2 linked regions of the Ancylothrix sp. D3o genome follow. The protein of the gene in region 1 interacts with the protein of each later gene in a pairwise test. Links are inferred from orthologs where the notes say so. Each region holds a gene or a part of one and is shown on either strand. Other genes may lie near its edges. The genes, in order: gyrA and gyrB.

Region 1 (6,793 bases):
AGTTTATCAAACATTCGCCGCATCACATCATCCGAATAACTCCGAAACAACTTCATCCGCGACAGAGTAAAAGACATCCCCCGCGCTTCCTCATCCGAAAGATATCCATCGGAAGCAATAGCCGCTAACGTAATCGCCGCAAACGCTTCCGCTGGACTCAGCATTTCATTCGCTTTACTTTGAACACCCAAAACTTTATCAAATAAACCCATTATCGTTTCCTCCTAGTGATAGGTAATTCGGGATTGGGAAATCTTGATGTCTGACTGGAAATTGGGGAAAACAAGAATAAATTAAGACATGATCTAAGCGCGTTCTGCTGAAGTTTAAAAATGCGAAAATTCCGCTTAAACTTCCTCTTCTTCCTCTACTTCTTCGAGCAAAGCATCAATAATATCTTGGGCGGCTTCTTCGTCTAACTCCAAAGCTTCCGCCAAAGCACCTAAAAAACTGTCTTCAGACTCGTCCACTACCTCATCCGATAAAACAACCGCCGCCGCTACCTCAAACGCACTTTCGACCATATCTTCGGAAAGACTATTGACAGCAGTGTTAAACAAAACCCCAAGTCCTTGTTGATTGATAATGGCAATAATCTTATCCAACACCGCCTGGATATCTTCGGCAGCATATTCATCAAAAAGCCCGTAGTTGTTCACTACATCGGTGAGTATTGCATTTTCTTCATCGGTTGGCTGTCCGTCTGCAAAAAGTGCAACAGTTCCAATGGCAAGGACGGCTTCTTCTGGAGTAAACTCGGTGTCGAGTTCTTCTTCTACCGCAAAAATTGCATCATATCTTCCCATGATTTTTTCCTGTGTTGCTTTGGTTTGAAAGGATATCGCAGCGGAATAGACTATTTACTGTCTGTAATCCACACACGAATCCCTGGCAATTGTTTTATAGCAGCAAAGCATAACAAATGTACAGGCTCTCAACCTGGAATTTTCCCCAAATAATCGAGAAAAAAGTAAAAAAAATATTAAAGTTTTTTAGGGCTGCGGGTGGTTTGCCGGTGGGCAGAGCAACGGCCTACGAAAGGCTCAATTTTTTATCAAGAGGAGGTAAAAAAAGGCAGCTTTTTATTATAAACAACGTTCAACGGTGGCAACAACAGACTGGGCCAAAGCTTCCAAGTCATAGCCGCCTTCTAGGCCAAATACAATCTGGCGAGTTAATTGCAAACAATAATCGGTAAAAACTCCAAAATCTTGTGGTTGCAATTCAACACCGGCCAGAGGATCAGCCGAATTTGCATCATAACCGGCACTAACCAATAATAAATCGGGCTGAAAATTCTGGAAAAAAGGAATTACTTTTTCTTCAAAAGCTTGGCTGTATTCCTCAATTGTACTCCCCGGCAAAACCGGCACATTTAAGACATTGTTATAGGGGCCATGTTCCGCCGCACTGCCGGTGCCGGGGTAGGCGGGGGACTGGTGCAAAGAACAAAAAGCAATGGCCGAATTTCCCTGCACCAAAGCTTGAGTGCCATTGCCATGATGCACATCCCAATCCAAAATTCCTACCCGTTTTATTCCCCCTTTTTCTAAAGCATAATGAGCGGCAATTGCTGCATTAGAAAATAAACAAAAACCCATCCCCGTTGCGTATTCAGCATGATGTCCGGGGGGACGCACAAAAACAAAAGCCGGATCGCCGGTTTGCAATACCCGATCTACCCCATCTAACCAAGCACTAACAGCCAATAAAGCCACCTCATAACTGCGAGGAGAAACAGGAGTATCTGGGTCGATATGGCCGCCGCCATTGTCGGCTATTTCCTTAACCAAACGAATGTAGTCTGGGGCGTGAATTTTCTCCAGCAAAGACGTCACCGGCCTCACAGCAACCGGTGTAGGTTCGCGCCAGTCAATTTCATTTGCCCAGGGAGCAGTTTCAAGCGCGTGAACAATCGCTCGCAGCCGGTCGGGGCGTTCTGGATGAAAACGGCCTGTCAAGTGTTGCAAAAATTCTTCTGAATAAATAACCGGGATCATAATCCACCCAAACTATCTTTATGCAAGCCCCCAACAGAGGCGTATTAGTGACGAAAAAAAACAGTCAAATTGTGATAGAATATTAACAATATTTGCCCAAAATTCAAGCAAGCTGGGAAACCTTCCAGCATTTTTTGAATTATACCAGCAAAATCCTCACAATTTTTTGGAGTTTAGCCCAGTATGACCTATTCCTCCGAGCGGATTATCCCAACGGATCTACGCCACGAGATGCAGCAGTCCTATCTGGAATACGCGATGAGCGTAATCGTAGGACGAGCGCTGCCAGATGCCAGGGATGGTCTGAAACCCGTACACCGGCGCATCCTCTACGCTATGCACGAATTAGGCTTAAGCCCTGATCGCCCCTTTCGTAAATGCGCTCGCGTCGTGGGGGAAGTGCTGGGTAAATACCATCCACACGGGGACACGGCGGTGTACGATGCCCTAGTACGGATGGCGCAAGACTTTTCCATGCGCTCCCCCCTGATCAACGGACACGGCAACTTTGGCAGCATCGACAATGACCCACCGGCAGCCATGCGTTACACGGAATGCCGTTTACAAACGCTGGCCAGCGACGCGATGTTACGAGACATCGACTCGGAAACCGTTGATTTTGCCGATAACTTTGACGGTTCCCAACAAGAGCCCGTTGTCTTGCCGGCCCGCATTCCCCAACTGTTGCTCAACGGTTCCTCTGGGATCGCCGTCGGGATGGCGACCAACATCCCCCCCCACAACCTCAGCGAACTGGTAGACGGTTTAGTGGCGGTGATCCACAACCCGGAAATTACCAACCAGCAGTTAATGCAGCACATTCCGGGCCCAGACTTCCCCACCGGCGGTTTAATTTTAGGCGTGGGCGGTATCCGTGATGCCTACACCACCGGACGCGGTTCGATCACCATGCGCGGCGTCGCCACTATCGAAACCGTTGAACACCGCAACCGGCCCGACCGCGAAGCAATCATCATCACTGAATTACCCTATCAAACCAACAAAGCGGCGTTAATTGAAAAAATTGCCGAAATGGTGAATGAAAAACGCCTGGAAGGTATTGCAGATATTCGGGATGAAAGTGACCGCGATGGAATGCGAATTGTCATCGAATTAAAACGCGATGCTTACCCCCGCGTGGTGCTGAATAACCTCTATAAGCAAACGCCTCTGCAAAGCAATTTTGGCGCAAATATGCTGGCGTTGGTGAATGCGGAACCCCAAACTCTAACCATTAAAGATTTCCTCACTGTTTTCTTAGATTTCCGGGTTGTAACGATTACCCGCCGCACCGAACATGAACTGAGAAAAGCTGAAGAAAGGGATCATTTATTGCAGGGTTTGTTAATTGCTCTGGCAAATTTGGATGCAATTATTCGCCTGATTCGCCATGCGGCTGATACGGCCACTGCTAAACAAGAATTAATAACCGATTACGGTCTTTCCGAACAACAAGCCGATGCAATTTTACAAATGCAATTGCGCCGGCTGACGGCTTTGGAAGCTGAGAAAATACGCAAAGAACACGAAGATTTGCAAGAGCAAATTGCTGATTTGCGCGATATTTTGGCACGGCGTGAACGGATTTTGCAAATTATTGAAAGCGAAGCGCTGGAGATTAAAACAAAATTTGCTACCCCCCGTCGAACTGAAATTCAGCACGCCGAAGGTGAGATAGATGAAACGGATTTAATTGCTAATGAAAAGGCTTTGATTTTGTTAACAGAACAAGGCTATATCAAGCGGATGCCGGTCAGCACTTTTGAGGCTCAAAACCGGGGCACTCGTGGCAAAGCCGGCAACAAAATGAAAGAGGATGATGGTGTTGAGCATTTCTTGACTTGTTGCGACCACGACACGGTTTTATTCTTTAGTGATCGGGGTGTTGTTTACTCGATTAGTGCTTATCAAATTCCGACCGGTTCACGGACTGCTCGCGGTACTGCTATTGTGCAGATGTTGCCAATTCCGGTAACAGAAAAAATTACCTCAATGGTGGCGGTTAGTCAGTTTAGCGAGGATGAGTATTTGATTATGCTCACGAAGGCCGGTTTTATTAAGAAAACTGTGCTTTCTGCTTTTAGCAATATCCGCGCTAATGGGTTAATTGCTATTTCTTTGGAAGAGGGCGATCAATTGCGTTGGGTACGCCTTGCGCGAGCCGAGGATAGTATTATTATCGGCACTCGTAAGGGTATGGCTATTCATTTTAAAGCTGATGGTGCTCAGTTGCGACCAACGGGACGCACGGCGCGGGGTGTTAAGTCCATGAAATTCGCCAAGGATGATGAATTGATTAGCATGGATATTTTGCCCGGCTCACTCATTGCTAACCTCGCTCAAACGTCGAATGAAGAGGCGGAAATTGAGGATGATGAAGAGATAGATGCTGTGGTGGAAGAAACGGAAACCAATGCTTTGGAAATAGAGGCTATTGGCGAAGAATCTGAAATCACAGAACAAGAAGCTGATTTGAATACTCAGCAGGGATTGTGGATTTTGGTGATTACTACCGGCGGCTATGGGAAACGTGTTCCTTTCTCGCAATTCCGCTTACAAAATCGGGCCGGTAAGGGGGTAATTGCTACTAAGTTTAAGTCTCGTCGCAGTGGCGATCAGTTAGCTGCTTTGCGGGTGGTAAATGAGGGCGATGAGTTGATGATGGTGACAAGTCGCGGGATTATTATTCGTCAAGCGGTTAATGCTATTTCTCCTCAATCTCGCAGCGGAACTGGTGTCCGGGTGCAGCGTTTGGATGAGGATGATGCTATTGCTGCTGTGGCTTTGGTTCCTCCTTCTAATGGTGAGGAGGAAGAGGTGGCAGAATAGGTTTTTTGCAAAAGTCTATAGCTTTTTTTATTAACCGCAGATGAACGCAGATAAACGCAGATAAATAGGATGAGTTTATGGGCTTTTGCAAGAGGTTTGATGATGTTTAAGTTGGGGAGTAAAAATGTAGGGATGTCTGTTTTTTACTTTTTACTTCCCTTTTTTGGGGGGGTTTTAATGGGAGTGACAACTTCGCCGGTGGAGGCTTGGCCGCTGGCTTGGGTTGCTCTTGTTCCTTTATGGGTTTGTGTGAAACGGCAGGCGGAAAAAGGGTGGAAGTTTTTTGTTTTGCTTCCTTTGCTTTGGGCTTTTGGTTATCATGGGGTGGCTTTGTTTTGGATTACTGGCATTCATCCGATGACTTGGATGGGTGTGCCTTGGTTGGCTAGTTTGGCTATTGCTTTTTTTTGCTGGGTTTTTATTACGTTTTGGGGGGCGGCTTTAGTTACATTTTGGGCTTTTTGTCTAAGGTTAATTGTTAAGAAAAAGCCTAAAGTTTCGGGTTGGTTGTGGGTGTTGACGGGGACGGCTTTATGGTGTTTTTTGGAGGCTGTTTGGAGTAGTGGCCCGCTTTGGTGGACTTCGCTTTCTTATACGCAAAGTCCGCATAATTTGCTGATTTTGCAGTTAGGAAAGATTGGGGGGCCCACTGCAATTACGGCGGCGATTGTTGCGGTTAATGGTTTGATTGCGGAAGGGTTGATGAAGTGGGATAAAAAAGCCAAGATGCGCCGTGATTTGGTGGTGGCGGGTGGTATTTTGGTTTTGCTACATTTGACTGGTTTGGGGATTTATTTGCAGCCGGTGGCAACACCGTCAGAAATGGCGTTGAAGGTGGGGATTATTCAAGGCAATATTCCGAATACGATTAAGCTTTTTGAGAAGGGTAAAAATCGGGCTATGGATAACTATACGAAGGGTTATCAAGAATTAGCTCTGAGGGGGGTAGATGCGGTTTTAACGCCTGAAGGTGCTTTGCCCTACTATTTTGATGATTTGAAAAATGCACCGATTTTTAAGGCGGTTTTAGATAAGAAAGTTGTGCTGTGGTTGGGGGCGTTTGGTGAACAGGGTTTAAGTTATACGAATAGTTTGTTTACGGTGATGGGAAATGGGGAGGCTTTTAGCCGGTATAATAAGGTTAAATTGGTTCCTTTGGGGGAATATATTCCTTTTGAAAATGTTTTAGGCAAGTTGATTGATCGGCTTTCTCCTTTGGATGCTCACATGGCGGCGGGAAGTTCAAATCAGGTGTTTGATACGCCGTTTGGTAGGGCGATTATGGGAATATGTTATGAGTCTGCTTTTGCGGAACATTTTCGCCGCCAAGCTGCTTTGGGTGGGCAGTTTATTTTGACTGCTTCTAATAATGCTCATTATGCGGAAACTATGCCGGCGCAACACCACGCACAGGATGTGATGCGGGCAATTGAAACTGATCGTTGGGCGGTAAGATCAACTAATACCGGCTATTCGGGTATTGTTGATCCTCATGGTAATACTATTTGGCTTTCTGGTATTAATAGTTTTGAGGTTCATTCTGATGTTATTTACCGCCGAAATAGTCAAACTTTGTATGTGCGGTGGGGCGATTGGTTGGTGCCGGTTTTGTTGGGTTTGGCGGGGATGGGGTGGATTTTTAACCGCAGATGTTAGGCGTAGCCTGCACTTCGTGCGTACGCGGATGAACGCTGATGTGCTATTTGAAACTGAATTTTTCAGGGTTGATGAAATTTTAACTAAAATTATTTCAGAAACCTCTTCTTACTTGCCGAAAACTATGTCAAAAAACCTCAACACAATTCTTGTTATCGACATCGAAGCAACTTGCTGGGAAACTGCACCCCCACCCAACGAAGAAAACGAAATTATAGAAATAGGAATTTGTACGCTGGATATCGCCTCTGGGAAGCCGGTTGATCGTCAAAGCATACTCATAAAGCCTGAACTTTCAACAGTGAGTA
Region 2 (6,553 bases), on another replicon or contig:
TGCGGCTTTACCAGCAGGGGACTTTTTGCTGTCAGGTGTTTTTGTAAACTCTCGGAAACGGGTACTGCTGCTTGTTTGTTGAGATTGTAGCCTTTGCTATACCGGATTTCTCCTTTGCGATCTAGCAATAGCAATGCGTTTAGTCTCAGTTGGTTGAAGGTTGTATCACCAAAATTTGAGCGGATAAATTCTTGGGCGGCTGGGCTTTTTGCTTTGGCTTGGCTGATAAAGTTGTAGGTGTCATCCCATTGGGCTTGGTCTTGGGCTAGGGTATCTAGGTTTGACAGGTCGTCGTTTATGGCATCCAGGGCTCTGGCTAGGTCTTTTCTTACTCCCTGGCCTTCAAGTTTTTGAAAGTCTCTCAATAAAATTGTTGAGGCGGTCGCAGATAGCACGACGTTTAGGGTGACTAGGGCTGCTCCTACGATTAATAAGGTTTTTATCCGAAGTTTCATTGTTAATGCCCCTTTATTTTTACACCGGCCACTTTTTTATGGTTATGTTCGTTTTTTTCCAGATTTTTTAATGGCTGTTTTTTTAACGTATTTTTTTTCCCTCCGGTTTTTGGCCCACAGGTGTCGGGGTTGCTTTTTTTGTCGGTTGGGTCTTTGTTTATCGCCATTCTCCTACGCCCAAACTCTTGTCTTTTGTGGGACACCGGCCCATTCACTCTGCTGCAAATCAGCCAATCTCTGCCTTAATGCTTGATCGCCTCTCTACTGCTATTGCCGGTCTGTTTCCCCCAGGCTTTTGATGCACCCCGAATCTCTGATTATTCCCAGTCAACGCGCTTTTGTTTATTTTGGCGAGGCCAAACAAGCTTTTATTCGCTCTCAAAGACGCTACTGGTAATTCGATTTATTTTCTCAACTATATCATTTCATCTTTTATTTTTATGGGTGGTTTTCTAAACATTTATTTCAAGGGCTGAGGTTTTTTATTCTCTGTATTTTGTTCTCTGTTTTTGGTCGTTCATTTCTGGGACAATGCCGGTTTGTCTATAATCGATGATTTTCTGCTCTGGCCTGCGATTTTTGTTTGTGTTGCTTGCCTTTAACTTTCTTCTCTCCCCCTCTGCTCTTTCCTGACGAAGGCATCAGCTAATCTTACATCTCTTTCCTAGATCAACTTCATTTTGATATAATAATTAATTGGCTAATTATAACTATCCCTAGAATTGTATATTACGAGAATTACCCTAAATTATATTTTCAGGAATTGGGGCTTTTTATCCGAACTGTCGGGATATTTCCTGCGTCGATAAATCCGGGTGTCTCTAAAAAATATTGTCGGTTAATAGAGCTATTTTTTCATGGAAATCTGAGGCACCGGCATCTAGCCATTGAATTTCTGGAATCGCCCGAAACCATGTCCGCTGACGTTTGGCAAATTGGCGGGTATGGAGAACGATTAAATCTTTCGCTTCTTGAAAAGAAACTTGGCCGGTTAAATATTGCTTGAGTTCTTGATAACCTAGGGTAGCAAGTAAGGGAAGATCCCAGCCATATTTTTCGGCTAAATATTTGATTTCATCTAACCAACCGGCAGCTAACATTTTTTCGGTGCGCTGTTCGATGCGTTGTTGCAAAATTTCGGGCTGACAATCTAAACCTATTTGTAAAATTGGATAAGGAGGAGGATTTTCGCCTTGCTGTTGGGAAATTGGCCGGCCGGTGACATAAAATACTTCTAGTGCTCGCAAAGTTCTAACAGGATCATTAGGATGTATTTTTTGGGCAGCATGGCTATCGATTTGTTGCAACATAGCGTAAAGTTGATTTTGGCCTAAAGATTGTAGTTGCTGGCGTAATTCTGGATGTGGTGAAACTCTGGGAATTTTTAAACCGCGTACTATGGCTTTGATGTAGAGGCCGGTGCCGCCGACTAATAAGGGAATTATGCCTTGCTGGTGGTAGTCGGAGATCAGAGTTTGGGCTTGTTGTTGGTAATCTGCTACGGTGAGGGTTTCGGTGGGGTGGCAGATATCGATGAGGTGGTGGGGGACAATTTGCCGGTCGATGGCGTTGGGTTTGGCCGTGCCAATGTTAAACTCTTTATACACGCAGCGGGAATCGGCACTGAGGATCACAGAGTTGAGTTGTTTTGCTAGTGAGATTGCGGTTTCTGTTTTGCCGGTGGCGGTTGAACCACAAATAACGATCAGCTTGGGTGACATCTGGAGTAGGGGCCGGTGGATAAAGGATCGGTGTCTTAAGGATAAATTTAAAAGAATTAGCCCCTAGTGGGAAACTGGGGACAGGCAGGCAATTAAGCAGCGCGATAAAATCTAAAATCTATAATTTGTTTGATTGGCACGACTAAATCTAAAATCTAAAATACTCTTACTACATCCCTCAAATAAAATTTTCAGGAAATGGGGCTTAATGCGTCTGTAAGGCTTTTGTGCTACAATTTTGTTATGTTTTCTCTTTTTGAAGTCCGAGGGGGCTTCAAGGCCATTACAGGAGCTAGTTTTATATGACCAGCAGTTACAGCGCCGATCAGATTCAGGTTTTGGAAGGTCTGGAGGCGGTTCGCAAGCGACCGGGGATGTATATTGGTACAACCGGCCCGCGAGGACTCCATCATCTAGTGTACGAGGTTGTGGACAACTCCATCGATGAAGCGCTGGCGGGTTATTGCACGCACATTGAAGTTGACATTAATTCCGATGGTTCTGTTACTGTAACCGATGATGGCCGGGGTATTCCAGTAGACACTCACTCCAAAACCGGCAAGTCTGCTTTGGAAACCGTGCTAACTGTACTACACGCCGGTGGTAAGTTTGGCGGTGGCGGCTACAAAGTTTCTGGGGGGTTACACGGGGTAGGGGTTTCGGTGGTGAATGCGCTGTCAGAATGGGTAGAAGTAACAGTCTGGCGGGATAATAAAGTTCATACCCAACGCTACGAACGAGGAAACCCCAAAACTGAATTGGCATCGAAACCGAATAACGAAAATCGCACCGGCACGCGGGTTTGTTTTATGCCGGATATCGAGATTTTCACGAATAGCATTGAGTTTGATTATACAACTCTGTCAAGCCGGTTGCGCGAGTTAGCGTATTTGAATGCGGGGGTAAAAATCACCTTTAGCGATCACCGCCTAGAGTTGTTGAAAAACCATGAACCTCGCATTGAAACTTACTGTTATGAAGGCGGTATCCGCGAGTATATTGCTTATATGAATGCGGATAAACAAGCACTCCATGAAGAAATTATTTTTATCCAAGGAGAACGCAGTAACATTCAAATTGAAGTAGCGCTTCAGTGGTGCGTAGATGCTTACTCAGATAACGTTTTAGGGTTTGCAAATAATATCCGTACCATTGATGGTGGAACGCATTTAGAGGGGTTGAAAGCGGTTTTAACTCGTACTATGAATGCGGTTGCTCGCAAACGCAATAAACTGAAAGAACACGAGGCCAACCTCGGCGGTGAGAACGTGCGGGAAGGCTTAACCGCTGTGATTTCTGTAAAGGTGCCTGATCCTGAATTTGAAGGGCAAACCAAAACCAAGTTAGGTAATACGGAAGTGCGGGGTATAGTTGATTCTCTGGTTGGGGAACATCTCACAGAGTATTTAGATTTTCGCCCCAATGTTGCCGATGCGATTTTAGAGAAGGCTATTCAGGCGTTTAAAGCGGCGGAAGCAGCGCGCCATGCGCGGGAATTGGTACGCCGCAAGTCGGTTTTGGAGTCTTCACCTTTACCCGGTAAGTTAGCTGATTGTAGCTCTAAAGATCCTTCTGAAAGTGAGATTTACATTGTAGAAGGTGATTCGGCGGGTGGTTCAGCGAAACAAGGACGTGACCGGCGCACCCAGGCGATTTTGCCTTTGCGCGGTAAGATTTTGAATATCGAGAAAACCGATGATGCCAAAATCTACAAAAATACCGAAATTCAAGCGTTGATTACGGCCTTGGGTTTGGGGGTGAAGGGAGAGGAATTTGATTCTTCACAATTGCGTTATCATAATATTATTATTATGACTGATGCTGATGTAGATGGCGCTCACATTCGTACTTTGTTGCTAACTTTCTTCTACCGCTATCAACGAGCATTAGTTGAGCAAGGTTTCATTTATATTGCCTGTCCTCCGCTGTATAAAATTGAACGCGGAAAGAACCATCAATATTGTTACAGTGACCGGCAGTTGCATGACTATATTAATACCTTGCCGGCGAATGCAAATTACACAATCCAGCGTTTTAAAGGGTTGGGTGAAATGATGCCTGAACAGTTGTGGACTACTACGATGAACCCTGAAACTCGTTCTTTGAAACGGGTGGAAATTGAGGATGCGGCGGAAGCTGATCGGGTGTTTACAATTTTGATGGGTGATCGAGTTGGCCCTCGTCGTGAATTCATCGAAACTTATGGCCCTAAATTGAATTTGATGGATTTGGATATTTAGGTATTTGTAGGGGTGGGCCGGCACTTCTGCACTGGCCCCTCGATTTTAAAAGCTGGAAAACATCAAAACCAAGCTCGCTTTGGCGGGCTTTTTTATTGGAGATTTGTTATAGTTTGAAAAAAGGGAGTCACATCAATTAAACGAACTCCTAAAAATAACAGCAAAACCGCAGAAAACGAATGAATACAACTGCAACTCCTGTTAGCGTGACTTCCCAAAATTTAAACGTTGAAAGGGAAGAGACTGGCACTTTACCGGCCGGTGGTAGTGATGCAAATTTCTTTGATTGCAAAGAAGTTTGGTATCCCGTTCATTATGTGGAAGATTTGACTAAATCTAAGCCTAATAAGTTTACGCTTTTAGGCAAAGATATTGTGATTTGGTGGGATAAGAAAGGGGAATTTTGGAGTGTTTTTGAGGATAAGTGTCCCCATCGGCTTGTGCCGCTTTCGGAAGGGAGAATTAATGAGGAGGGGTTGTTAGAATGCCCTTATCATGGTTGGGCTTTTTCGGGTTCAGGAAATTGTGAGTTTATCCCGCAACAAGGGGAAGATCACACGGCTGAACAATCAAAACGTGCTTGTGCAAATTATCTGCCGGCTACAGTGCGTCAAGGGTTGTTGTTTGTCTATCCGGGGAACCCTGAAAATGCTGCTAAAACGGCGGTTCCTGTTGTTGACCCGTTAGAGGATGGTTCGCCGGAGTGGGTTTGTATAAATACGTTTCGAGATTTGCCTTATGATGCTATCACTTTGTTAGAAAATGTGATAGATGCCAGTCATGTTCCTTATACACATCATGGGACGGTGGGAAATCGGGGTTATGCGGGGCCGGTGCAGTTAGAGGTGGTAGAATCGAGCAAGCAAGGGTTTAAGGGTGTGTGGCAAGATGGGCCGCGAAAGGGCTCTTTAGGCCGGCAAGATACCACTTTTATTGCACCTTGTTTGATGTGGCATGATTTAACTTCTAAGAAGTTTGGCCGCACTTTAACGGTGGTTTATGCAACGCCTACTCGCAAGGGAGAATGCCGGCTTTTTGCACGTTTTCCGTTTAAATTTCCCTCAAAAATTCCGGGGTTTTTCATTAAATTAACGCCGCGTTGGTATTCACATTTAGGTCAGAATACGATTTTGGAAGATGACCAAATTTTCTTGCATTTGCAAGAACGTTATCTCGAACAATCTCAAAACCGCAATAACTTTGCCAAAGCGTATTATTTACCCACAGCAGCGGATAGTTATGTTGCAGAAATGCGTTCTTGGATGCAGCAATATAAAGCTGATCCTTTCCCTGGGGAAACTTTGCCACCGGCTTTGACAAAAGAACAATTACTCGACCGCTATCATTCTCATACGATAAACTGTGCGAGTTGTTCTGCGGCTTTGAAGATGATTGAGAAGTTAAAATTAGCCTGTATTGTGGTGTTAATTTTAGCGTTGGGAATGACCCCTTTAGCAGCCGGTTTTGTGACGTGGGGTTTGAGTTTCGTAATTTTGGCCGGTGGGGGTTTGTGGCTGTATTTAAGTAAGCTAGAAAAGCGGTTTTATGAGGGAGAAGAATTACCGAGTCGAAATAGGCCGGTGAAGAGTTAAAAAACCACCGGTAGAGACGTTCGCAGCAGTTAGTCTGTACGTTCCAGCGCAAAGACGTAAAGCGCGGAACGTCTCTACATCTGCATTTATCTGCGTTAATCTGTAGTGGGGCAGGCATCCTGCCTGCCTAACATCTGCGGTTAAAAAAATCTTCATACCATCAAAACCCAATCTAGCATAAACCGGCTTTCTTAACTGGTATAATCTTTAGAATATTTACGCACTTATCCAAAACAATGACACAATTAAAAGCCTTAATTTTTGATGTAGATGGCACTTTAGCGGATACCGAACGGGACGGCCACCGGGTGGCTTTTAACGCAGCGTTTAAGGAAGCCGGTTTTGATTGGTTTTGGGATGAAGACTTGTATGGAAAATTGATTGAGGTTACTGGAGGTAAAGAGAGAATTGAGTTTTTTTTAAATGAATATTTACCCGATTTCGTGCCAGAAAAAGACAGGGATGATTTTGTCTTAGAGTTGCACAAGCTTAAAATCAAACATTATACTGCTTTGCTTTCTCAGGGGGTAATTCCTTTGCGGGTT

Evidence for each region.
Region 2: the proteins of gyrA (region 1) and gyrB interact in binary tests that used the Escherichia coli proteins (3 or more experiments, as listed by UniProt). The link is inferred for Ancylothrix sp. D3o from one-to-one orthologs.

The regions. Positions count from the first base shown.
Region 1 is NZ_JAMXEX010000024.1:20,361-27,153, forward strand. The notes cover bases 1,814-5,029. They hold gyrA (DNA gyrase subunit A), read left to right. Parts: upstream 1,814-2,183; coding sequence 2,184-4,829; downstream 4,830-5,029. Other genes in these bases: NG798_RS23400 (histone deacetylase), read right to left, coding at 1,814-2,000; lnt (apolipoprotein N-acyltransferase), read left to right, coding at 4,899-5,029. In the rest of the region: NG798_RS23390 (tellurite resistance TerB family protein), read right to left, coding at 1-212; NG798_RS23395 (tellurite resistance TerB family protein), read right to left, coding at 348-806; more of NG798_RS23400, read right to left, coding at 1,086-1,813; more of lnt, read left to right, coding at 5,030-6,485; NG798_RS23415 (3'-5' exonuclease), read left to right, coding at 6,610-6,793. UniProt on the Escherichia coli protein: A type II topoisomerase that negatively supercoils closed circular double-stranded (ds) DNA in an ATP-dependent manner to maintain chromosomes in an underwound state.
Region 2 is NZ_JAMXEX010000008.1:133,049-139,601, forward strand. What follows is about bases 1,972-4,947. They hold gyrB (DNA topoisomerase (ATP-hydrolyzing) subunit B), read left to right. Parts: upstream 1,972-2,478; coding sequence 2,479-4,416; downstream 4,417-4,947. Other genes in these bases: miaA (tRNA (adenosine(37)-N6)-dimethylallyltransferase MiaA), read right to left, coding at 1,972-2,176; NG798_RS15455 (Rieske 2Fe-2S domain-containing protein), read left to right, coding at 4,596-4,947. Outside these bases: NG798_RS15440 (response regulator), read right to left, coding at 1-455; more of miaA, read right to left, coding at 1,277-1,971; more of NG798_RS15455, read left to right, coding at 4,948-6,008; NG798_RS15460 (HAD family hydrolase), read left to right, coding at 6,245-6,553. UniProt on the Escherichia coli protein: DNA gyrase negatively supercoils closed circular double-stranded DNA in an ATP-dependent manner to maintain chromosomes in an underwound state.